Regions from separate parts of the Bradyrhizobium sp. ORS 278 genome, predicted to be linked through region 4. Evidence: predicted binding sites of a transcription regulator. Region 4 holds the regulator's gene; each other region holds the start of a gene.

Region 1 (5,518 bases), 2.2 Mb from region 4:
GCCGAAAAGATGATTGCCGGCGACGCGATAGGCGATGTCCGCCAGCCAGAACGACAGCGGCGGTCCGAGGTCGGTGCCGACCTGATATTCGCGTCCGAAGGCGATGCTGATGGCGAGCTGGCCGGGCGGGCTGCGGTAGAACAGCACGGCTGTGCCGAGCCACATCAGGGCCTGGCACAGCACCACGATGACGACGACCAGCCGCGGTCTGGCGCGGATCAGTTCGACAACCAGTGACGTGAAACGCATGAACGGCTGGATCGCTTGGCTGGATCGTTGGGACGTCGAGGAGGCCGGCCGGACCGTCCCTCATCCGCAGCGCTGTCCGACGCCCGCAATCGATACCGCACGAGGCGCACAGGACCGCCCCCGCTGCGAGGAGTGACAATTCGTGCTGGTTGGCTCTCTCAAGCTTTAAGACCGCGGCGCGGTCGAGGCAACCAGCATCAGGCTTCCAGCGAGATTTCCGTCGAGGTCACCACGGTCACCTCTGCGAACAGGTCGGGCTCGGGCACGTCGGTCCAGGGCTGATGCTTGCGACGGGCCGCGACCACCGGCGCGAACAGGCTGCGGTGATGGACCGATGGACCCAGACGATCGAGCGCGGCGAGATGCTCGGGCACCGCATAGCCCTTGTGCTGCTCGAAGCCGTAACCAGGACAATCCTGCGCCAGCGCGCACATCAGGCGATCGCGCGTCACCTTGGCGACGATCGAGGCCGCGGCGATCGACATCACCAGCCCATCGCCGCCGATCACGGCCTCACAGTTGCAGTCGACGTCGATGCGGTCGCGGCCGTCCACGAACACATGCTTCGGCGCCTCAGGCAGGGCTCTCACCGCCCGCGACAGCGCCCACAGCGACGCCCGCAGAATGTTGTCGCGATCGATTCGCGTCGGCGAGGCGTACGCGACAGCGAACGCCGAAGTCTTACAGATCTTGTCGAACAGCGCCTCGCGCTGCTCGGCGCTCAGGCGCTTCGAATCGTCGAGGCCTTTCGGGATGCGGTTGGGATCGAGAATGACGGCGGCCGCCACCACAGGGCCTGCGAGCGGACCGCGGCCTGCCTCATCGCAGCCGGCGACCGGCCAGATGCCCTGCTTGAGCAGCGCCCGCTCGCGCCGAAAGCTCGGCAGCGCCACCGCAATGACGCCCTTGCCGAGCTTGGCGCCAGCCCCGCTCGCCGCGGCCGGCTTGGCCGCACTTTTCGTCAGAGGGCTCTTCCTTGCGGCAGTGGCCGCTTTCGCCCTGCCCGGCTTGTTGGCCTGATTCCGAATCATGACGGGCATCCTGCGGATCGGTCGCCGCCGACGCAACCTGGGATCCCGCTCAATTCCCCGCTATTCAAGGCCCGCCGGCCATACTCCTTGACCCGGCGGGATTGGTAGAGGCAGGCGGCTCGACGGCTTGCCCCTCTTTCCAACCACCGGGTAGTTCCTGCGTTTTCGACCGCAACCGCCAGATGCAGATAGTCTCCAGTGACAGGCACCGGCTAACTATCGCTTCGTCCCTTGCGCTGCAAGCAGATCGTGGACGCCCGCTTCGACGCTTAGAATAAACTCAACTGCTGCCCGCCGCCCTTCGGCCGCACGAAATGATCCGTCGTCAGCTTGGTCCGTCGCTTGTTCAACCCGAGCTTTTCGCAGGCGATCTCGAACCGACGGCCGATCATCCAGGCCATCGGCCCCGTGCCCTTCATCCGCGTTCCCCATTGCGAATCGTAGTCGCGGCCGCCGCGCATGTCGCGGATGAGCGTGAAGACGTGGCGGTAGCGGTCCGGATAATGCTCGAGCAGCCATTCGCGGAACAGATCGCGCACCTCCAGCGGCAGCCGCAGCAGGACATAAGCGGCTTCCTTCACGCCGGCATGGGCGGCGGCATCGAGGATGCGCTCGATCTCGCTGTCGTTGAGCGCCGGGATGACCGGCGCCACCATGACCGTCGTTGGAATGCCGGCCTTCGACAGCGCCTGCAATGCTTCAAGTCGCTTCGAGGGCGTCGACGCCCGCGGCTCCATGGTCCGCGCCAGCTTCGGATCCAGCGTGGTCACTGATATCGCGACCTTCGCCAAGTTCTTCTTGGCCATCCGCGCCAGGATGTCGGCATCACGCATCACCAGCGCCGACTTGGTCACGATCCCGACGGGATGGCCAACCTTCTCCAGCACCTCGAGGATGCCGCGCATGATCTTCCGCTCGCGCTCGATCGGCTGATACGGATCAGTGTTGGTGCCGATCGCGATCATCCGCGGCTCATAGCCGCTGGCCGCCAGCTCCTTCTCCAGGAGCGCCGGCGCGTCGGGCTTCACGAACAGCTTGGATTCGAAATCGAGCCCCGGCGACAGGCCGAGAAAGGCGTGGGTCGGCCGCGCGAAGCAGTAGACGCAGCCATGCTCGCAGCCCCGATACGGATTGATCGAGCGATCAAAGCCGATGTCCGGCGAGTCGTTGCGGGTGATGACCTTGCGCGAGGTGTCGGTCGCGACCGTGGTCTTGAACGGCGGCAGTTCCTCGAGGCTCTGCCAGCCGTCGTCGAAGACAACACGAGCCTCCGCCTCGTAGCGGCCGCTCGCATTGGATTGTGCACCCCGGCCGCGGCGCCGGCCCCGTTCGATGGCAACCGCGAGTTCGGGAAGGTCCTGAGGACCTGAGGAAGGCGCGCCCACCGGCTCGGAGGGCACCTGGACCGGTGGGCGCTTGAGGGCATGTGAAGATGCTCGGCTCATGGCCAAGACATAGCACAAAATGAGAACATAACAAGAATAAAATAGAACGAAGGCTCAGACGCGGATCTGAGCGCGCGCAAGGTCAGCCATCACATTCCCGTTCTATCCTCAGGACGCGCTGGAACGGGATGGTGCTGCGCTACTCTCCTGTACGCTCCCGCAGGCGCGAAGCGGAAGGCAAGCGAGGTCCCATGCAGAGTTCTCCCCACCCCACCAGCCCAGCCGACGATCTCGATCTGCTCGACCGCTACTGGCGCGCCGCCAACTATCTCTCGGTGGGCCAGATCTATTTGCTCGACAACCCGCTGCTGCGCGAGCCGCTGAAGCCCGAGCACATCAAGCCGCGCCTGCTCGGCCATTGGGGCACCACGCCCGGGCTGAACTTCATCTACGCTCACCTCAACCGCGCCATCGCCGCCCAGGATCTCGACGTGATCTATGTCTGCGGCCCAGGCCATGGCGGCCCGGGCATGGTCGCCAACACCTATCTCGAAGGCAGCTACACCGAGTTCTATCCGGACATCACGCGCGATGTGGATGGCTTGCGCAAGCTGTTCCGGCAGTTCTCCTTCCCCGGCGGCATTCCGAGCCACGCGGCGCCGGAGACGCCGGGCTCGATCCACGAAGGCGGCGAGCTCGGCTACGCCCTGGTCCATGCCTATGGCGCAGCGTTCGACAATCCCGACCTGATCGTCGCCTGCGTCGTCGGCGACGGCGAAGCCGAGACTGGTCCGCTCGCCGCATCCTGGCATTCGAACAAGTTCCTGAACCCGGCGCATGACGGCGCGGTGCTGCCGATCCTGCATCTCAACGGCTACAAGATCGCCAACCCGACCGTGCTCGGCCGCATGGGCGACGCCGAGATCAAGTGCCTGTTCGAGGGCTACGGCTACGCGCCGCTGTTCGTCGCAGGCGACGAGCCCGAGGCGATGCACCGGCAGATGGCGGACGCGCTCGACGTGGCGCTCGCGAGCATCCGCTCGATCCGGCAGAACGCGCGCCAGCCGGATGCGGCGATCCAGCGCCCGCGCTGGCCGATGATCATCCTGCGCAGCCCGAAGGGCTGGACCGGACCGAAGGAGGTCGACGGCCTCAAGGTCGAAGGCTTCTGGCGCGCCCATCAGGTCCCGATCGCCAATCCGCGCGGCAAGCCGGAGCATCTCGCTTTGCTCGAAGCCTGGATGAAGAGCTATCAGCCGGAGACGCTGTTCGACGCGCAGGGCCGGCTCGTGCCGGAGCTGCAGGCGCTCGCGCCCAAGGGCCGGCGGCGCATGGGCGCCAATCCGCATGCCAATGGCGGGCTGCTCAAGCGCGAGCTGAAGCTGCCGGACTATCGCGCCTTTGCGGTCGAGGTGCGCTCACCGGGCGAGACCATCGCCGAGGCAACGCGCGAGCTCGGCAAGTTTCTGCGCGAGGTGATCACGCTGAACGCGGATCATAAGAACTTCCGCATCATGGGCCCGGACGAGACCGCCTCGAACCGGCTCGACGCAGTGTTCGAGGTCACCGAACGAGTCTGGATGGAAGGCATCGAGCCCTATGATGTCCATCTCGCGCATAATGGCCGTGTCATGGAGGTGTTGAGCGAGCATCTCTGCCAGGGCTGGCTCGAAGGCTATCTGCTCACGGGCCGCCATGGCGTGTTCTCCTGCTACGAGGCCTTCATCCACATCATCGATTCGATGTTCAATCAGCACGCCAAATGGCTGAAAGTATCGCGCCATCTGCCATGGCGGCGACCGATCGCCTCGCTGAATTATCTCCTCACCTCGCATGTGTGGCGGCAGGACCATAACGGCTTCAGCCACCAGGACCCCGGCTTCGTCGACCTTGTCGCCAACAAGAAGGCCGACATCGTCCGCATCTACTTTCCGCCCGATGCGAATACGCTGTTGTGGATATCAGACCACTGCCTGCGCACCTACAATCGCATCAACGTCATCGTCGCCGGCAAGCAGCCGTCGCCGCAATGGCTCTCGATGCCGGAAGCGGCCGTGCATTGCGACGCCGGCATCGGCATCTGGCCGTGGGCCGGCACCGAGCGCGGCGGCGCGGAGCCGGATGTCGTGATGGCCTGCGCCGGCGACATTCCGACGATCGAGACACTGGCGGCGGTCGACCTGCTGCGCAGGGCGCTCCCAGACTTGAGGATCCGCGTCGTCAACGTCGTCGATCTCATGACCCTGCAGCCCGACACCGAGCATCCGCATGGCCTCAGCGACCGCGACTTCGACAGCCTGTTCACGACCAGCAAGCCGGTGATCTTCGCCTATCACGGCTATCCGCACCTGATCCATCGCCTGACCTACAGCCGCGCCAACCATGCCGGCATGCATGTGCGCGGCTTCATCGAGGAAGGCACCACAACGACGCCGTTCGACATGGTCGTGCTGAACGAACTCGATCGTTTCCATCTCGCGATCGAGGTGATCGAGCGCGTGCCCGGGCTCAGCGTCTCGGCCGCCCAGGTGAAGCAGAGCTTCCGCGACGCGCTGATCGCGCATGCGCGCTACGTGCGCGAGCATGGCGAGGACATGCCGGAGGTCCGCGACTGGATCTGGCCAAACAGCGCAGGCGGGACGACGCCGGCCCAGGCGGCGGATTGACACGTCTGGAGGTTCCGGCGAGGCCGAGTTCACCCATCGTGCATTGCCCGAACGGCGTTCCCGGGGCCTGCTGCAAAATTCCGCAGTGCAGCGGGCTGATTTGACCATGACAAGATGATAACAAGGGAACCGGAGGGACTGCCAACAAAGATGCCAGGTTCATGCTGAGCGTGATCATCCCGACTGA
Region 2 (5,518 bases), 3.4 Mb from region 4:
GTGCTCGGAGATGCTGGCCTTGATGAAGCCGTAGGCGCCGCCGAAACCGGCGGAGAAGATCATCAGCGAGCGCAGGATGGTGAAGACGAGCTGATGACGGCGCATGAACCGGCGCAGATGCAACCTGATGCGAAGTCCCTGTCCCATCGTTCCTCCCCAGAGATTGCGATTCCCAATGTCCTGGCCGCCGCGCATCATGCCGCGCCGGGTCTTGCGGAGACTTTCAAAGCTCATGCAGGCGCGTCCTGGCGGTGCAGAGATGGTGAACCGGGCGTTAGCCCGGCTCACAGCACCGGATTGGCCGGCGATGTCGGGTGGTTCCGAGCCGCCACGAGCAATGCCGCGGCCTGCTCGGCGGTCACGCGGCTCGAGCGGACATAGATGCGATAATCGGCGGGACCATCGGCCGCGTCGTCACGAATGAGATAGATCAGCGGCGCATCCGGATGTGGATCGGCCGCCGTTGCCACGACCTGCGTGGCCGAGGTCATGCCGCAGCCCCGATCCTCGTTGCCGGGCGCATCGTCGACCAGGACGAGATCCGCTGCATCGGGACTGTCGGTCAACGCGACCCGGACCGTGGCCAGCGCCGGGTCCTCGGTGAAGTCGACATGAAGATCGGCATGATACGGCGCCTCACCAAGCGCGACGCCGTCAGCGCCGACGGCAATGCAGGGCTGCGGGGAGGGCGCCAGTTCGATTCTGGCAAAGACCGCGGCTGCGATCAGCGGCACGGCCGACACGAGGACCTTGAAACGCAACATGACACGCACCGACACGACAGGCCTGATGATGACAACGCGGCCTTATGGTTGTCGGAGCGTAAAGAGAAGTCGTTACCAGAGCGTTGAGGCGGACGGCATTGAGGTCACGCGGCGTGCCGATTGTCCTCGGCGAGCGCCCGATATGACAGCGCCTCCGCCAGATGCAGCCGGCCGATCGCCTCAGCATGGTCGAGATCGGCCAGCGTGCGCGCGACGCGCAGCACGCGATGATAGCCGCGGGCGGACAGGCGCATCGTTTCGGCGGCTTCGCGCAGCAGCTTCTGGCCCGGCGCGTCGAGCTTGGCGATGTCGTCGAGCACGGCGGCGGGCGCCTCGGCGTTGGTCCTGATGTGCGGCAGACCGGCCTTGACGTAGCGTTCGCGCTGCCGGTCGCGGGCGGCGGCGACACGGGCGGCGACCTCGGCGGAGCCCTCCTTGGCCGGCGGCAGGATCAGGTCGGCGGCGCTGACGGCGGGCACCTCGATGCGCAGATCGATGCGGTCCATCAGCGGGCCGGAGATGCGGGTCTGATAGTCGGCCGTGCAGCGGTCGATGCGGCCGCGCTTGCAGGCATAGCCGGGCTCGAACGCATTGCCGCAACGGCACGGATTCATCGCCGCGACCAGCATGAAGCGGGCAGGGTAGGTGACGCGGTGGTTGGCGCGCGAGATCGAGACCTCGCCGTTCTCCAGCGGCTGGCGCAGCGAATCCAAGACGCGCGGATCGAACTCCGGCAGCTCGTCGAGAAACAGCACGCCGTGATGCGCCAGCGAGATCTCGCCCGGCCGCGCCCGCAGGCCGCCGCCGGTCAGCGCCGCCATGCTCGCGGAGTGATGCGGGCTGCGGAACGGCCGCCGGTTGGTGAGCGCGCCGCCGTCGATCTCGCCGGCGACGGATGCGATCATCGAGACTTCCAAGAGCTCCGCCGGCGACAGCGGCGGCAGGATCGATGGCAGCCTCGCCGCCAGCATCGACTTGCCCGCGCCGGGCGACCCGATCATCAGGAGATGGTGACCCCCTGCCGCGGCGATCTCCAGCGCGCGCTTGCCGCTCTCCTGACCCTTGATGTCGCGCAGGTCGAGCAGGCTCGCCGGCGCTTCCTGGATTTTCGGCTGCGGCCGCGACAGCACCTGCGTGCCCTTGAAGTGATTGGCGATCTGGATCAGCGAATTCGCTGCGATGATCTGCAGATCGGGGCTGGCCCACGCCGCCTCGGCGCCGCAGCCGGCCGGGCAGATCAAGCCTTCCTCACGCGAATTGGCGCCGATTGCCGCCGGCAGGACCCCTGCGACCGGCGCGATCGAGCCGTCGAGCCCGAGCTCGCCAAGCACGGTGAATCCGCTGAGCGCATCCGGCGGAATCGCGCCGATCGCGGCCATCAGCCCGAGCGCGATCGGCAGATCATAATGGCTGCCTTCCTTGGGCACGTCGGCCGGCGCCAGATTGACGGTGATGCGCCGCGCCGGCAGCGCGAGGCCCGAAGCGATCAGCGCCGAGCGCACCCGCTCGCGCGCTTCGGAGACGGCCTTGTCCGGCAGCCCGACGATCGCAAACGCCGGCAATCCCGGCGCGACCTGGACCTGCACGTCGACCGCGCGAGCCTCGATCCCCTCGAACGCGACAGTGGAAACGCGCTGAACCATGGGTGCCCCCCGATCGAGAGGCTAGCGGAAGCCAGTGGTGCGCGCAAGAACAATCCAGGAACATCAGCGCCGGCACCGAGACGTTCCATTAACGACGGCTTGCTGTACCTCTGTTCCCACCAACGGGCTTAACGCCCCTTTAGTCCGGCCCTCGCATTCTTTCGCAAATTGATCATGGACCCGCGCTCCGCCACAGCTGGCGGGCGCCGTGAAAGAGAGATCTGCGATGCCCCTTCCGGCAGCTGCCGCCAAGACGCAAGCGGGCGAGGCGCGGACCGTATCCGAGCTCGCCACCGAAATGTTGCGCCGGACCACGGCGCTCTTCCTCGCCGGCCCGCGGCCCGCCGCCGACGAGCAGCTCGATCTTTACGATCAGATGTTCGCCCGGCTGATGCCGCAGGTCGCGACCGAGGTGCTGGCAGAGCTGAGCACGGCGCTCGCCGTTGTCGAGCGCGCGCCTTACGCGACTGTGCGGCTGCTGGCGGTGCATCCCGAATTACGGGTTGCCGGGCCGGTGCTGGCCAAGGCGGCGGTGCTGACCGAGCGCGACCTCGCCGAGTTCATCCGCGCTTCGAGCCCGGCGCATCTGGTGGCGGTCGCCAGCCGCCGGGGCATCGGCGACGCGCTCACCGCGCAGTTGATCGCGCGCGGCTTCCCGCCGGTGCGCATGGCGCTGGCGCAGAATCTCACCGCAAAACTGTCCGAGGACAGCTATCGCAGCCTGTTCAAGGTCGCCGAGCGCGACGAGGATCTCGCCGAGAAGCTCGCGCTGCGCACCGATCTGCCGGCCAAGCTGTCGCGCGCCTTTGTCGCCGCGGCGAGCGAAGCCGCCCGCGCCCGCTTCATCAAGGCGGCGCCGCCGGCGACCCGCGCTACGCTGCAGGCCGCCCCGACGCGCTCCGCCGCCGCGGCGATGCGGGCGATGTGGGACTACGAGCCTGTGAAGGCCGAGGTTGCCGCGCTCAACCGCACCGGCAAGCTCGGTGACTCCGCCGTCAACCGCTTCTGCGTCACCGGCGATTTTCCCGCCGTCATCGCGGCGTTGGCGCTGCTTTGCGTGATCCCGATCGAGACGGTCGAATCGCTGCTGGACGAGAGCCGCATGATGGATCTCTTGCTGGCCTGCAAGGCGGCACGGCTGAGCTGGGCGACCACCGGCATGATCCTGAAGGCGCGTCCGGGGTGCGACGCGATCGCGGCCGAGGATTTCGAGGAGGCGCGCAAGCGCTTCGAGAAGCTCGTGCTGTCGGAGGCGCAGTGGAAGGTGCGCGGCCTGCAGACGAGCTGACCCGCGCGCCGAGGCAGCGGTCGCTCAGCCCGGCGGCGTCGCGTAGTTGGTGAAGTCGATCTTGAACATCGCCGGATCGAGCTTCTTGGTGGTGTCGAGATTATAGACCGCGATCGTGGTGTCGTAGCCCTGCGGGTCGGTCACGGTCCACTGCTTGAGCTGGCCGTCCTTGGCGCCGAGCATCAGCATCAGCCGGCTGGTGCCAATCAGCGCTTGCTTCTCCTCGATCGTGATCGTGACGTAGAGCTCGTCCGCGGTGACCGCGATCACGTTGGTGTCCTTGAGCAGGTCGATGCGGTCGGACAACAGGTAGCGCAGCGGCGTCTGCGACAGCGGATAGACATCCTGAGTGGCGAGCTTGCGGTCGCGCACCACCAGCGACGAGCCGTCGGCGATGATGTCGATCGGCGTCGGCGGCTCGTATTCGAAGCGCACCTTTCCGGGCTTCTGGATGTAGAAATCGCCCTTGGTCTTGCTGCCGTCGGGACCGACCTGGACGAAATTCCCGACCAGCGTCTGCAGCGACGACAGATAGGCACTGACCTTGGCCGCGACCGCCTTCTGGTTGGCGTCGAACGAGGTGAAGATGCTCGCCGGCACGTTGCGCCGGGGGTCGGGGATGATCGGGTTGGGCGGCGTGGTTTGAACGGTTGCGGGCGGCTGGCCGCGCTGCTGGTCCGAGGCGTTGAGCTGGCCGCCGCTCTTCTGGGCGGCCTTGGGCGCCGGCGTGGTCTGGGCGGTGGCGTGGCCGGCGACGCTGGTCAGGGCGCAGGCCGCAACGGCGCAGGCCACGAGTCGGGCCGTCGTGCGGCGGCCGCGCGGGAGCGAAAAGGGGCTGTTCGAGAAGGAGCTTTTCAAAACGACGTCCTGATTTCTACGCGTTTCTATCGTGGTTTGGTCGGTCAGCGTGATCGTAATTGCGTGAAGTTACGACCTGGAAACGGCGGATCTGGGACCAAAGCGGGCGGGGGTCAGAACCCGCCTTCCTCCTCGGGCACCAGGATCTCGCGCTTGCCGGCGTGGTTGGCCTGGCCGACGATGCCTTCCTGTTCCATCCGCTCCATCAGCGAAGCGGCCTTGTTATAGCCGATCTGCAGCCGGCGTTGAATGTAGGAGGTCGAGGCCTTGCGGTCGCGCTTCACCACCGCCACGGCCTGGGCGAACAGGTCGTCGCCGCCGCCGCCACCGCCCATGCCGGTGGCGTCGAACACGGCGCCGTCCTCCTCGCTCGGCTCCTCGGCGGTGACCGCCTCGAGATATTCCGGCGAGCCCTGGGCCTTCAGATGGCGCACCACCTTCTCGACCTCCTCGTCGGAGCAGAACGGTCCGTGGACGCGGCTGATGCGGCCGCCGCCGGCCATGTAGAGCATGTCGCCCTGGCCGAGCAGCTGCTCGGCGCCCATCTCGCCGAGGATGGTGCGGCTGTCGATCTTCGACGTCACCTGGAAGGAGATGCGGGTCGGGAAGTTGGCCTTGATGGTGCCGGTGATGACGTCGACCGACGGACGCTGCGTCGCCAGGATCACGTGCAGGCCGGCGGCGCGCGCCATCTGGGCGAGGCGCTGCACGGTGCCTTCGATGTCCTTGCCGGCGACCATCATCAGGTCGGCCATCTCGTCGACGATGATGACGATGTAGGGCAGGGGATCGAGGTCGAGCTTCTCCTCCTCGTAGATCGCCTTGCCGGTCTCCTTGTCGAAGCCGGTGTGCACCGTGCGCGTCAGCTCCTCGCCCTTGGCGCGGGCTTCGGCCACGCGGGCGTTGTAGCCGTCGATGTTGCGCACGCCGAGCTTGGCCATTTTCTTGTAACGCTCCTCCATCTC
Region 3 (5,518 bases), 870 kb from region 4:
GACCCGCTATCCCAAGGCTGGCTATATGAGCGCGGTCGAAAGCTGGCGCGAGCTTCCCGACGGCGCGATCGAGTTCACGATGCGGCGACTCCCGAGCGCTGACTGATCCGTGCGGTCAGCCGCTCACTCCCTCTCGCCGAGCAGTTTGCGGGTGTCGCGGTTGATGAAGTGAAGCCGCGTACAGGCCTTGCACACGACCGTTTCATAGGCGCATGCGGGATCGCCCGGCTTCGGCTCTTCAAGCCAATGCTGCACGTTCATGCCGGTTCGCGGACATTTGAAGATCAGATTACCCATACAGATTTAAGTTTCAGGCAGGATTGGAACTGGCTACTTGATCTGGATCAAGTACGCATGCCGAAATGACAGGCAGTCGCACCCATCTCGGCAAGCCGGGATTGCCGGATGGCGGGAGCGCAATCCAGAATCGGCGAGGGATGTGGGGGCAAGCTGGTGTCAGGCCTGATCCAGCGACTCAGCGACGATCCGGATGCGAAACACCGGTTGCCGGGTCTCGTCGAGCAACTCCATCTGCCACTCAGAGTTTTCGGCGAGCTTGCGCGAGATGCTGCTGGCCATGTCGGCGCAGACCGTGGTCATCTCTTTCCACGCTGCATTGCGATCGGCGCATTCAGTCCCATACTCGGACGCGCCTGAGAAGTGGCCGTTACGGATACGAAAGAAATAGAGCGGCATTGCCAAAACCGGTGAGCCCTGACCGCCCCAGGCCGCTGGGTTTGATGTACGCAACGCAAATGGAGGCGCAAACGCCGCTTGGATCAATTCCGGTAAAATACGGTCGCTCGCGGCGCTCGATAAAGGGCCGCTGTTAGTTGGCCGCCATCAAAGACGCGGCATTTTCAGCAGTGCGCCGACACATATGCGGCCGACGCGTGAGCCTCGGATCGCTGATCCGAGGCTCGAGGTCAGCGTCGCAGCTTCCCGACCAGGGCAGTTCGGCAGTGACGTGATCAACTTACTCGCGCACTGGCATGCGCGCCTTGCGTCAAATCAAGGTTGCCGAGTTCGGCACTTAGAACGGCGAAGCGCGCCTAGCGTAGATCGGAGGTCCGCGCCGGCGCGATTGCGACGCGGTAGGCGTCGCCAGTGCTCGCCCAGCGTCAAAAGCCTTGGACCTGACCTGGGTCCAAGGCTTTCTTTGGCGCGGATGGTTTCAGGGCCGTGCGCCGACGTTCGACGAGCCTGCCGGTGGTATCGCAGATGCTCCCTCCGGATACCTGGAAGGACAAAACAACGCTATCGAACGAGTAAACTGTTCGACATGCGCCGCACGAAATCGAACACGAACAAACAAATCCGGGGCCATTTAAAATTCGCTGTCATGTTCAATACGTGTTTTGCTACCACAACCAAAAGTTTATGACAACGATTGTTGTGCTCGAATGTAAGACCGCTACTCGAGATGCATGAGCTCAGTTCCAACAGCTCCTTTTGCGAAAGAAACGGTTGTCGCGCGCAGTTGGGATGACATCGCTGCCGACATCCGAACACATCGGATTGGCCGCGCCCTTCGGGTCACATGTCGTCCATCATCCTCTGCTGCAGGTGACGGCTTGCTCCTGCGGCGATAGAGGAGGTGAAACCGGCCATGCCATGATCTCGTGTCGTCGCAGCAAACAGGAGTTCAATCCTCGACATCCTCGCCTGACAAGAAGAGTCCCGGCAACGGTCTGGCGTTGAACTCACAGCAAACTCAACTCGACGTAGATCAAAGATGGAACCGACTGGTGCGGTCCGAAGCTGCACCAAATTCAAGCGCCTGCTCAATCGATGAGCCGAACAAAAGCAGAAGGCGCGCAGGAACTTCGTTCCTCTCAGGAGAACCACGGGCGTGCGGTGTTCGGACGTCAGCGGAAGTCCGGTTGTTTCATGGAAAACTTTTGACGAGCGCGATGGTGCCGACGATGGCCGCGTTGAACTCCGCGAGGTCCTCGCTCGGAATCCAGTACTCGCGATGATCGCGGCCGCCGGCCTCGCGGACCTCATAGCGGTCGATGAACTCTCTTCGGACTTGAAAGCGCAGGACATGACCGCTGCCACTGGCCGGCACGTTCCAGTCGCGCGCGATCTTCACCGCGTAGTCCTCGGTGAGAACCGGATAGAAGATCGGCTGTTCGGGCAGGCGCGGCGGAAACGCGCGCATGCCCGTCGCCTGGATCAAGGCGATTTCCTACGGCCCGACGGGGCGCCACAGGGTGACGGCGTGATTCGAGTGAGGTGTCATGAGGTTCTCGCGAGCAGCGGATCGCTCTCTCCGGATACACGACGGGAAAGGCGTGGCAAGCGTCCGGCGCATCTACAATTTCTGGTAGAGGCCGAGTCGTCGCATTCGAGGAAAGAGCTGCAGCGCCATCCGCACCATTGTCTGTCATCCCGCGGCGCTCGCGATCCGTGACTTCGCGAGTTTTCTGAGGGTGGCGCGGCTGCTCGTGGGGCCTCGTCGGCCACCGAGATCTGCATCGACAGCCGGAGGTTCTGAAGTCGCCAATGGGCGAAAGAACATATTGCGAACAAAGAACAGATCAGGTACATTCACCTCAAGATTGTTGCCCGCCCTCGTTAACCATTTGTCCATCCCGCGAATCCCCGCCATAAGGAGCGCCAATGTCCGCCACCGCCCTGCGTATCGTCGAAGGTTCCTCCATGGATAAGAGTAAGGCGCTCTCGGCAGCGCTGTCCCAGATCGAGCGTCAGTTCGGCAAGGGCTCGGTGATGAAGCTCGGCAAGAACGACCGCTCGATGGACGTCGAGACAGTGTCGACGGGCTCTCTCGGGCTGGACATCGCGCTGGGGATCGGCGGCCTGCCGAAGGGGCGCATCGTCGAGATCTACGGGCCTGAATCGTCGGGCAAGACGACGCTGGCACTGCATACAGTGGCGGAGGCGCAGAAGAAGGGCGGCATCTGCGCGTTCATCGATGCCGAGCATGCGCTCGATCCGGTCTATGCGCGCAAGCTGGGGGTCAACATCGATGAGCTCCTGATCTCGCAGCCGGACACCGGCGAGCAGGCGCTGGAGATCTGCGACACGCTGGTCCGCTCCGGTGCCGTTGACGTGCTGGTCGTCGACTCGGTGGCGGCGCTGGTCCCGAAGGCCGAGCTCGAGGGTGAGATGGGCGAGTCGCTGCCCGGCCTGCAGGCGCGATTGATGAGCCAGGCGCTGCGCAAGCTGACGGCCTCGATCAACAAGTCCAACACGATGGTCATCTTCATCAACCAGATCCGCATGAAGATCGGCGTGATGTACGGCTCGCCCGAGACCACCACGGGCGGCAACGCGCTGAAGTTCTATGCTTCGGTGCGCCTCGACATCCGCCGCATCGGCGCGATCAAGGAGCGCGACGAGGTGATCGGCAACACCACCCGCGTCAAGGTCGTCAAGAACAAGCTGGCGCCGCCGTTCAAGCAGGTCGAGTTCGACATCATGTATGGCGAGGGCGTGTCCAAGATGGGCGAGATCCTCGATCTCGGCGTCAAGGCCGGGATCGTCGAGAAGTCGGGTGCCTGGTTCTCTTATGACAGCCAGCGGCTCGGGCAGGGGCGTGAGAATTCGAAATCGTTCCTGAAGGCGAACCCCGACATGACCGCCAAGATCGAGGCGGCCATTCGCCAGAATTCCGGCCTGATCGCCGAGCAGATCCTGGCCGGCGCCGCCGAGCGCGACGCCGACGGAGAGGAGCCGGCGGAGGAGTAGGGCTCGCGGGCGATCCGAAAGCCAAAGCGGAGCGGGCGCCGGTCGGTTGACTGCGGCGCCCGTTTTCGTTGGAGCGACTGCGGGACGGATCTTTTCAGCAAACTGAAAGCCGGGTGTGATGCACCCGGCTTCCGATTTTCAAGCGACCTTGAGAGCCGGCGGTCTCACTCCGCAGCCTGCGCGTAGTCCTCGACCGGCGGGCACGAGCACACCAGGTTACGGTCGCCATAGACGTTGTCGACGCGGCCGACCGGGCACCAATATTTGTCGGTGCGCGAGCTGCCCGCCGGGAAGCAGCCCTCGCTGCGGCGATAGGCGCGGCTCCATTCGTCATCGGCGATGTCGTGCACCGTGTGCGGCGCATGGCGCAGCGGCGAGGCCTCGATGGTGAAGCGGCCCTGCTCGACCTCGGCGATCTCCTTGCGGATCGCGATCATGGCGTCGCAGAAGCGGTCGAGTTCGGCCTTGGATTCCGACTCGGTCGGCTCGATCATCAAGGTGCCGGCGACCGGGAAGCTCATGGTCGGCGCATGGAAGCCGTAGTCGATCAGCCGCTTGGCGATGTCGTCGACGGTGACGCCGCTGGTCTGCTTCAGCAGCCTGGGATCGATAATGCATTCATGCGCGATGCGGCCACGCTCGTTGCGGTAGAGCACCGGGAAATGCGCATCGAGCCGCGCCGCGACGTAGTTGGCGTTGAGGATCGCGATCTCGGTGGCGCGCGTCAGGCCCTCGCCGCCCATCAGCAGCATGTAGATGTAGGAGATGGTCAGGATCGAGGCCGAGCCGTAGGGCGCGGCTGAGACCGGCCCGACCGGATGCGCGGTCTTGCCATCGGTCGCAGGATGACCGGGCAGGAACGGCGCCAGATGCGCCTTGACGCCGATCGGGCCCATGCCCGGGCCGCCGCCGCCATGCGGGATGCAGAACGTCTTGTGCAGGTTGAAATGGCTGACGTCGGCGCCGTAGTCGCCGGGCCGAGCGAGGCCGACCTGGGCGTTGAGGTTGGCGCCGTCGAGATAGACCTGGCCGCCATGCGCATGGACGATGTCGCAGATGTCGCGGATGTGCTCCTCGAACACGCCATGGGTCGAGGGATAGGTAATCATGATCGCGGCGAGCTTTTGGCTGTGCGCCTCCGCCTTGGCCTTGAGATCGGCGAGGTCGACATTGCCGCCCGCGTCGCAGCCGACCACGACGACCTCCATGCCGACCATGTGCGCGGAGGCCGGATTGGTGCCGTGGGCGGAAGAGGGGATCAGGCAGATCGTGCGGTGAGCCTCGCCGCGTGCGGCGTGATAGCCGCGGATGGCCAGCAGCCCGGCATATTCGCCCTGCGCGCCCGAGTTCGGCTGCAGCGACACTGCGTCATAGCCGGAGATCCGGCACAGCCAGTCCTGCAGATCGGCGAACATCGCGTGGTAGCCGGCCGCCTGCGCGCGGGGAACGAACGGATGCAGGCTGGAAAATTCCGGCCAGGTCAGCGGAATCATCTCGGTGGTCGCGTTCAGCTTCATCGTGCAGGAGCCGAGCGGAATCATCGCGCGGTCGAGCGCGAGGTCGCGGTCGGCGAGCTTGCGCAGATAGCGCAGCATCTCGGTCTCGGAGCGATGCGCGTGGAACACCGGATGGGTGAGGTACGGCCGCTGCCGCTTCAACTCGGCCGGGACAGCGTCGCGCGCTTCGGCTTCGATGTCGGCGTAGGACAGCTCGCCGCCGAACGCACGCCAGGCGGCTTCGACGACATCGGCCGTCGTGGTCTCGTCGAGCGCGATCCGCAGCCTGCTGCCGTTGTGGCCGAGAT
Region 4 (5,518 bases):
CTGGAGATTGCGCTTCTGCCGACGGCGCGCGTGCCCGGCGCCTCGCGCGCGATGCTCAATGCGCTCACGGGCTGCGCGCGCGCAAAGGGCTTTGCCGAGTTGTTCGCGCCGGTGCGGCCGAACCAGAAGCATCTGGTGCCGCGGATGCCGATGCACGCCTATTTTGAACAGCGGCGCGCCGACGGCCAGATCGCCGATTCCTGGCTGCGCACTCATCTCGGAATCGGCGGGCAGATCGTCAAGATTGCGCCGTGCTCGATGACCATTGTCGGCACGCTCGCGGAGTGGTCGCGATGGACAAGCCTGCCGTTCGATCATCCAGGCGAGGTGGAGATTCCGGGCGCGCTGGTGCCCGTGCTCGTCTCGCGCGACAACGACCATGCGGTGTATGTCGAGCCCAACGTGTGGATTCGCCACCCGGTCGAAGCTCGCTGATAGATCGCGTTGGCGGCGTTGCCGCGATCGGACTAGGCTTGGATCGGCGACCGTGAGGGTGCGCCTCTTCCGCTCTCAGGCGCTCGCCATGGTCGCAACACCGGACTACATCGATTTCCTGCGCGAGCAGTTCGCGCCACTCGGGCCGATCGAGACGCGGCGGATGTTCGGCAAGACCGGGATCTTCATCGACGGCGCAATGCTGGGCATGGTGGCTGACAACACGCTCTATTTCCGCGTCGATGACGACATCGATCGGCGTTCGCCGAAGCGCAGTCCCATCCTCCGCTGAGCTACGTCAAACAGGGCGTCGCGATCGATCTGGCGTTCTGGCGCGCGCCGGATCGCCTGTTCGACGATCCCGAAGACTTCGTCGTCTGGGCTCGGCTGGCGCTGGCCGCAGCGCAGCGCGTGGCAACGAGGAGAAACAAAATCCCCAGAACGGCTCCATCAAGGAAGCAACATGACTGAGGCCACGCATCAGATCATTTCAGGCCGCGCACGCCTCGCGGCCGAGGTAAAGGGCCGGGGCGAGCCCGTGATCTTCCTGCATGCCGCGGTGTTCGACCGCGCGATGTGGCGCGCGCAGGTCGATGGCGTCGCGGCGACGCACATGGCGATCGCCTATGACAGGCGCGGCTTCGGCGAGACCGTGGCCGAGCCGGAGGAGCATTCGCCGGTCGCCGACCTGCTCGCCGTACTCGATGCGCTCGCGCCAAGCCGGCCGGCGACGCTCGTCGCCTGCTCGCAAGGCGGCCGCATCGCGCTGGATTTCGCCCTGTCGCATCCGTTGCGGATCCGGGCGCTGATCTTGATAGCGCCCTCGATCAGCGGTGCGCCGGAGCCGGTCTTCCCGTCGGAGATCGCCCAGCTGGTGCACGAGCTCGCAGCGGCCGAAGCCGCGGCGGACTGGGACCGCGTGAGCGCCATCAAGGCGCGACTGTGGATCGATGGTCCGCTGCAGCAGGAGGGACGCATCTCGGGCGCGCTGCGGAGCATGTTCTTGGAGAAGAACGCAGCTGCGTTGCGCAACGCGCCTCTCGGTGCAAGCCGCGATACGACACCGGCCTTCCCGCGGCTCGCGGAGATATCGGCACCTTCCCTGGTCGTCTGGGGCGATCTCGACTTTCCGCACATCCAGGAGCGGAGCCGGTGGCTGGCGGCGACTCTGCCGAACGGATCGAGCCATGCGATGAGCGGCGTCGCGCATCTGCCGAGCCTTGAGCGGCCTGCGGAGGTCACCGACCGTATAACGGCGTTTCTCGCTGGATTGTGAGCTCGCGGACCACGGGGCACGATCAGCCGCTGCCGAAAAGCGCGCGGCGGCCTGGGCCCTTGGCCACGCCATGCGCGTTCGGCTAGAAGGCGATTCCTGTTTTCGTCCTGCTGTTCGAAGGAACTCTCATGGCGCTGATGCCGGTCTCCGATGCATTGTCCGCGGTGCTCGCCGGCGCCGAGCCGCTCGCCGAGGAATTTGTGGCGCTGGACGACGCGTTTCACCGGGTTCTGGCGCGGGATCTCGCGGCGCTGCGGACGCAGCCTCCGGAGGCGATGTCGGCCATGGACGGTTACGCGCTGCGCGCAGCCGATGCCACGGCCAAGGCGCGGCTGAAGGTGATCGGCGAGGTCGCGGCGGGGCGGCCGTTCGATCGACTCGTCGGCCCCGGCGAGGCAGCGCGCATCTTCACCGGCGGCGTGGTGCCCGAGGGCGCCGACGCGGTCGTGATCCAGGAGGACACGACGGCGGACGGCAGCCACGTCGTGATCAATGAGCCGGCGATCAAGGGCCGCCACATCCGGCCCGCGGGCGTCGACTTCCATGAGGGCATGGTGCTGCTGAAGGCCGGCCGCCGGCTCAGCGACCGCGACCTGTCGCTCGCGGCCAGCATGAATTATCCGACGTTGCCGGTACGGCGCCGGCCCAAGGTTGCTCTGCTCGCGACCGGCGACGAGCTGGTGATGCCGGGCTCGACGCCCGGCCCTGGCCAGATCGTCTATTCGAACGGCTACGGCCTGCGCGCGCTGATGCGCAGCGAGGGCGCCCAGCCGATCGACCTCGGCATCGCCGCAGATACGCTGGAGGCCACGGTCGCCGGGATCCGCCGGTCGCGCGATGCGGAGGCCGATATCCTGGTGACGACCGGGGGCGCCTCGGTCGGCGATCACGACCTGGTCAAGCAGGCGCTCGACGCCGAGGGCGTCGAAATGGCGTTCTGGAAGATCGCGATGCGGCCGGGCAAGCCGATGATGCATGGCCGTCTCGGCGGCATGCGCGTGATCGGCCTGCCGGGCAATCCGGTGTCATCCTACGTCTGCGCCGTGCTGTTTCTGGTGCCACTGATTCGCAGCCTGCTCGGTCGCGAGGCGCAGCTGCCGCGCGAGACCGCCCTGCTCGGCCGCGAGCTCGGGGCCAATGATTCGCGCGAGGATTATTTGCGCGCACAGCTCGACATCCGCGCGGACGGCGTGCTGGTCGCGACGCCGGTGACGCAGCAGGACTCGTCGCTGCTCGGGAATCTCGCGCTGTCGCAGGCGCTGGTCATCCGTCCGGCGTTCGCGCCGAAGGCTGCAGCCGGAAGCCCCTGCGAGATCCTCCGCCTGCCGCTTTGAGCCAATTTCCCCGGCAAAGCCCGGTCTGTTCACCCTATTTTTAGGATTGCGGAACACACATCGAACATATAGTGTTCGTTCATGATTTGTTTTTAGTATGTTGCGGGCGAATGCGATCGTCCGAGTCCCGTTCGCTCTTCGACACTGGTCTTGGGAGCATCACTGGTCTTGGGAGCATCGTGCGGGACTCGAACGACATCAAACCGGGGACAAGGTCGAGATGCTGACGCGCAAACAGTACGAACTTCTGCGGTTCATCAACGAGCGGCTGAAGGAAGCCGGCGTGCCGCCGTCCTTCGACGAGATGAAGGATGCGCTCGACCTGCGTTCGAAGTCCGGCATCCATCGTCTGATCACGGCGCTGGAGGAGCGCGGCTTCATCCGCCGGCTGCCGAACCGCGCCCGCGCCATCGAGGTGATCAAGCTGCCTGAGCTGTCTCAGGCGGCCGGCAATCGCCGCGGCTTCACGCCGTCGGTGATCGAAGGCAATCTCGGCAAGGTCCGCACCTCGACGCCGGCGCTGGAGGATGGCGAGCGTCCGGTAGCGGTGCCGGTGATGGGCCGAATTGCCGCGGGCACGCCGATCGAGGCGCTGCAGACCCGCAGCCACACCATCAGCGTGCCGGCCGACATGCTCGGCAATGGCGATCACTACGCGCTCGAGGTGCGCGGCGATTCGATGGTCGATGCCGGCATCCTCGATGGCGACATGGCGCTGATCCAGCGCAACGAGACCGCGGACACCGGCGACATCGTCGTGGCGCTGATCGACGACGAGGAGGCGACCTTGAAGCGCTTCCGCCGCCGCGGCGCCTCGATCGCGCTGGAGCCGGCCAACACCGCCTATGAGGTGCGCATCCTGCCGCCCAACCGGGTCAAGATCCAGGGCAAGCTGGTCGGACTCTATCGCAAGTACTGATTGCGCGTGCTCCGCGGTCGCGGTGATGCATCGCGATCGCAGCACGGGCTGCTCAATCGATCGGCGGCGCGACGACACGCTGCGTGCGCCGCTCAAAAACAAGTCACGCGCGAGCGCACCTCATGATGTGCAGCGCGGCACGCTCAAACGCTTGTGATCGTCAGCGGCTGCACGCGGCGAAGATCAGCGCAGAAATGCCGCGAAGCGCGCGCTAACATCTCTCCGATGTCCACTCTGATAGAGGCCTGCGCCTGTCCGGGGGGAGCGCGGGTCGGCTATCTCTGAACGAGGAGCGATCCGATGTGTGACTACAGCCTCCATGCCGTTGCCTCCCGTCCCGCCAAAGTCGGCGAGACGCTGATCTCGACGACGTTCCGCGGCACCGCGACCCGCGGCTTCGCGCTCGAAAGCGAGCCGACCGTTGCGGTGTGCATGCTCCCTGGCACCGAGCTCGCCTTCGCCGAGGACGTCCGCTACGACAGCCGCTGGCTGTGGACGCGGACCATTCGGGAGCGCGTCGCCAAGTTCAACACCATCGAGAAGCACATCCCTGATCGTCATCACGACGCGATCGAGTTCGCCGACGGCCGTCATGTGCTGGTGACGCAGCTCTGCGAAGGCCAGCGGGTTACCGTGCTGCAACTGCCGGTCAGCAAGCAGCCCGGCGAGCGCCGCCCCGAGATCGCAACGGAGACGCCGGCGCAACAGCCGACACCGATCCGCCGCATCAGCATTACCTGACGCATCGGATCGAGCCCTCGCGTCCTCGCATCGGATCGCCTCCAGGCGCTGCAATCCCGGACCAGCCAAGGCCGGCCTGCGGATTGCAGCGTCTCCGCTGTTCCAGATGCCAGTTGGATGCCATGCGTATCGGCTTGAAGCGACCGATCTGAACCGGCTCGTCCGGACTAATTAGTCGTCTCCGCCCTGCTCCGTCTCCGGCGGTGTCGCATCCTGCGCTCGCGGTCCCGGCGTGCGCGGAGTCAACGTGGTCTCGAACTCCCCGGCCTCAGCGGGCGCCGGCCACCACGGGCGGTCGGTGCCGTCGGCCCGCACGGGCACGACGGCGAATCCCTTGTCGCGCGCGACCAGCATCAACGCGCCCTGCTGCTGCAGGCGCGGGCGGTCGACGACAGCGGCCGCGCAGGATGATGGCGCGGCGCGCGCCGTCACCACCAGCGCCGCACGGGCGCAATCATCGGCGAGCGCATCCGCGCGCAGGGTGAGCGCAACGAGGCGGCCATCGGCCAGCGCCAGGACGCAGCCCGAATCGTCGCAGGACACGCCATGGCCGAGCGAGGAATCGGCCGGCAGCCGCGCATCGGCATCGGCGGCGAGCCACTCGCGGGTGACGAACACGTCCTTGCCGTTGCGCATCACATGCAGAAGCCCGTCGCGGCCGCGCACCGCGACCGCGCGGCCATCGCCGGAGACGAGAATGTCGGGCTGCGGCGTCGCGGCGGCCCATGCGGCCGCGATGGCGAGCACCGCCGCGCCGGACCAGCGCAGCGGCGTCCTGAGCAGGCCGATCAGGACGAGGCCGAAACTCGACAC

Evidence for each region. Region 4 encodes LexA, which represses DNA repair genes until DNA is damaged. Its sites were predicted from a motif close to TGTTCNNNNTGTGTTCNG; they were not measured.
Region 1: BRADO_RS09475 (PA0069 family radical SAM protein) is a predicted target of LexA. The motif match lies at 2,747-2,764, and genes of this name have one in related genera.
Region 2: BRADO_RS01065 (YifB family Mg chelatase-like AAA ATPase) is a predicted target of LexA. The motif match lies at 2,453-2,470, and genes of this name have one in related genera.
Region 3: recA (recombinase RecA) is a predicted target of LexA. The motif match lies at 2,517-2,534, and genes of this name have one in related genera.

The regions. Positions count from the first base shown of each region.
Region 1 covers NC_009445.1:2,141,562-2,147,079, reverse strand. The annotation lists gene BRADO_RS09485 (glycosyltransferase family 39 protein) at 1-249, opposite strand, end outside; gene BRADO_RS09480 (ribonuclease HII) at 447-1,289, opposite strand; gene BRADO_RS09475 (PA0069 family radical SAM protein) at 1,550-2,725, opposite strand; gene BRADO_RS09470 (phosphoketolase) at 2,917-5,331, shown strand; gene BRADO_RS09465 (glycosyl transferase) at 5,493-5,518, shown strand, end outside.
Region 2 covers NC_009445.1:232,323-237,840, forward strand. The annotation lists gene BRADO_RS01055 (ATP-binding protein) at 1-147, opposite strand, end outside; gene BRADO_RS01060 (hypothetical protein) at 285-764, opposite strand; gene BRADO_RS01065 (YifB family Mg chelatase-like AAA ATPase) at 869-2,407, opposite strand; gene BRADO_RS01070 (DUF2336 domain-containing protein) at 2,634-3,695, shown strand; gene BRADO_RS01075 (outer membrane lipoprotein carrier protein LolA) at 3,720-4,487, opposite strand; gene BRADO_RS01080 (DNA translocase FtsK) at 4,667-5,518, opposite strand, start outside.
Region 3 covers NC_009445.1:5,181,763-5,187,280, reverse strand. The annotation lists gene BRADO_RS23180 (hypothetical protein) at 1-106, shown strand, start outside; gene BRADO_RS35490 (hypothetical protein) at 124-297, opposite strand; gene BRADO_RS23175 (hypothetical protein) at 457-696, opposite strand; gene BRADO_RS23170 (hypothetical protein) at 1,889-2,182, opposite strand; gene recA (recombinase RecA) at 2,626-3,714, shown strand; gene gcvP (aminomethyl-transferring glycine dehydrogenase) at 3,879-5,518, opposite strand, start outside.
Region 4 covers NC_009445.1:4,309,324-4,314,841, forward strand. The annotation lists gene BRADO_RS19175 (hypothetical protein) at 1-435, shown strand, start outside; partial or broken gene BRADO_RS19180 (TfoX/Sxy family protein) at 599-906, shown strand; gene BRADO_RS19185 (alpha/beta fold hydrolase) at 899-1,711, shown strand; gene glp (gephyrin-like molybdotransferase Glp) at 1,840-3,045, shown strand; gene lexA (transcriptional repressor LexA) at 3,266-3,964, shown strand; gene BRADO_RS19200 (hypothetical protein) at 4,265-4,705, shown strand; gene BRADO_RS19205 (ComEC/Rec2 family competence protein) at 4,877-5,518, opposite strand, start outside.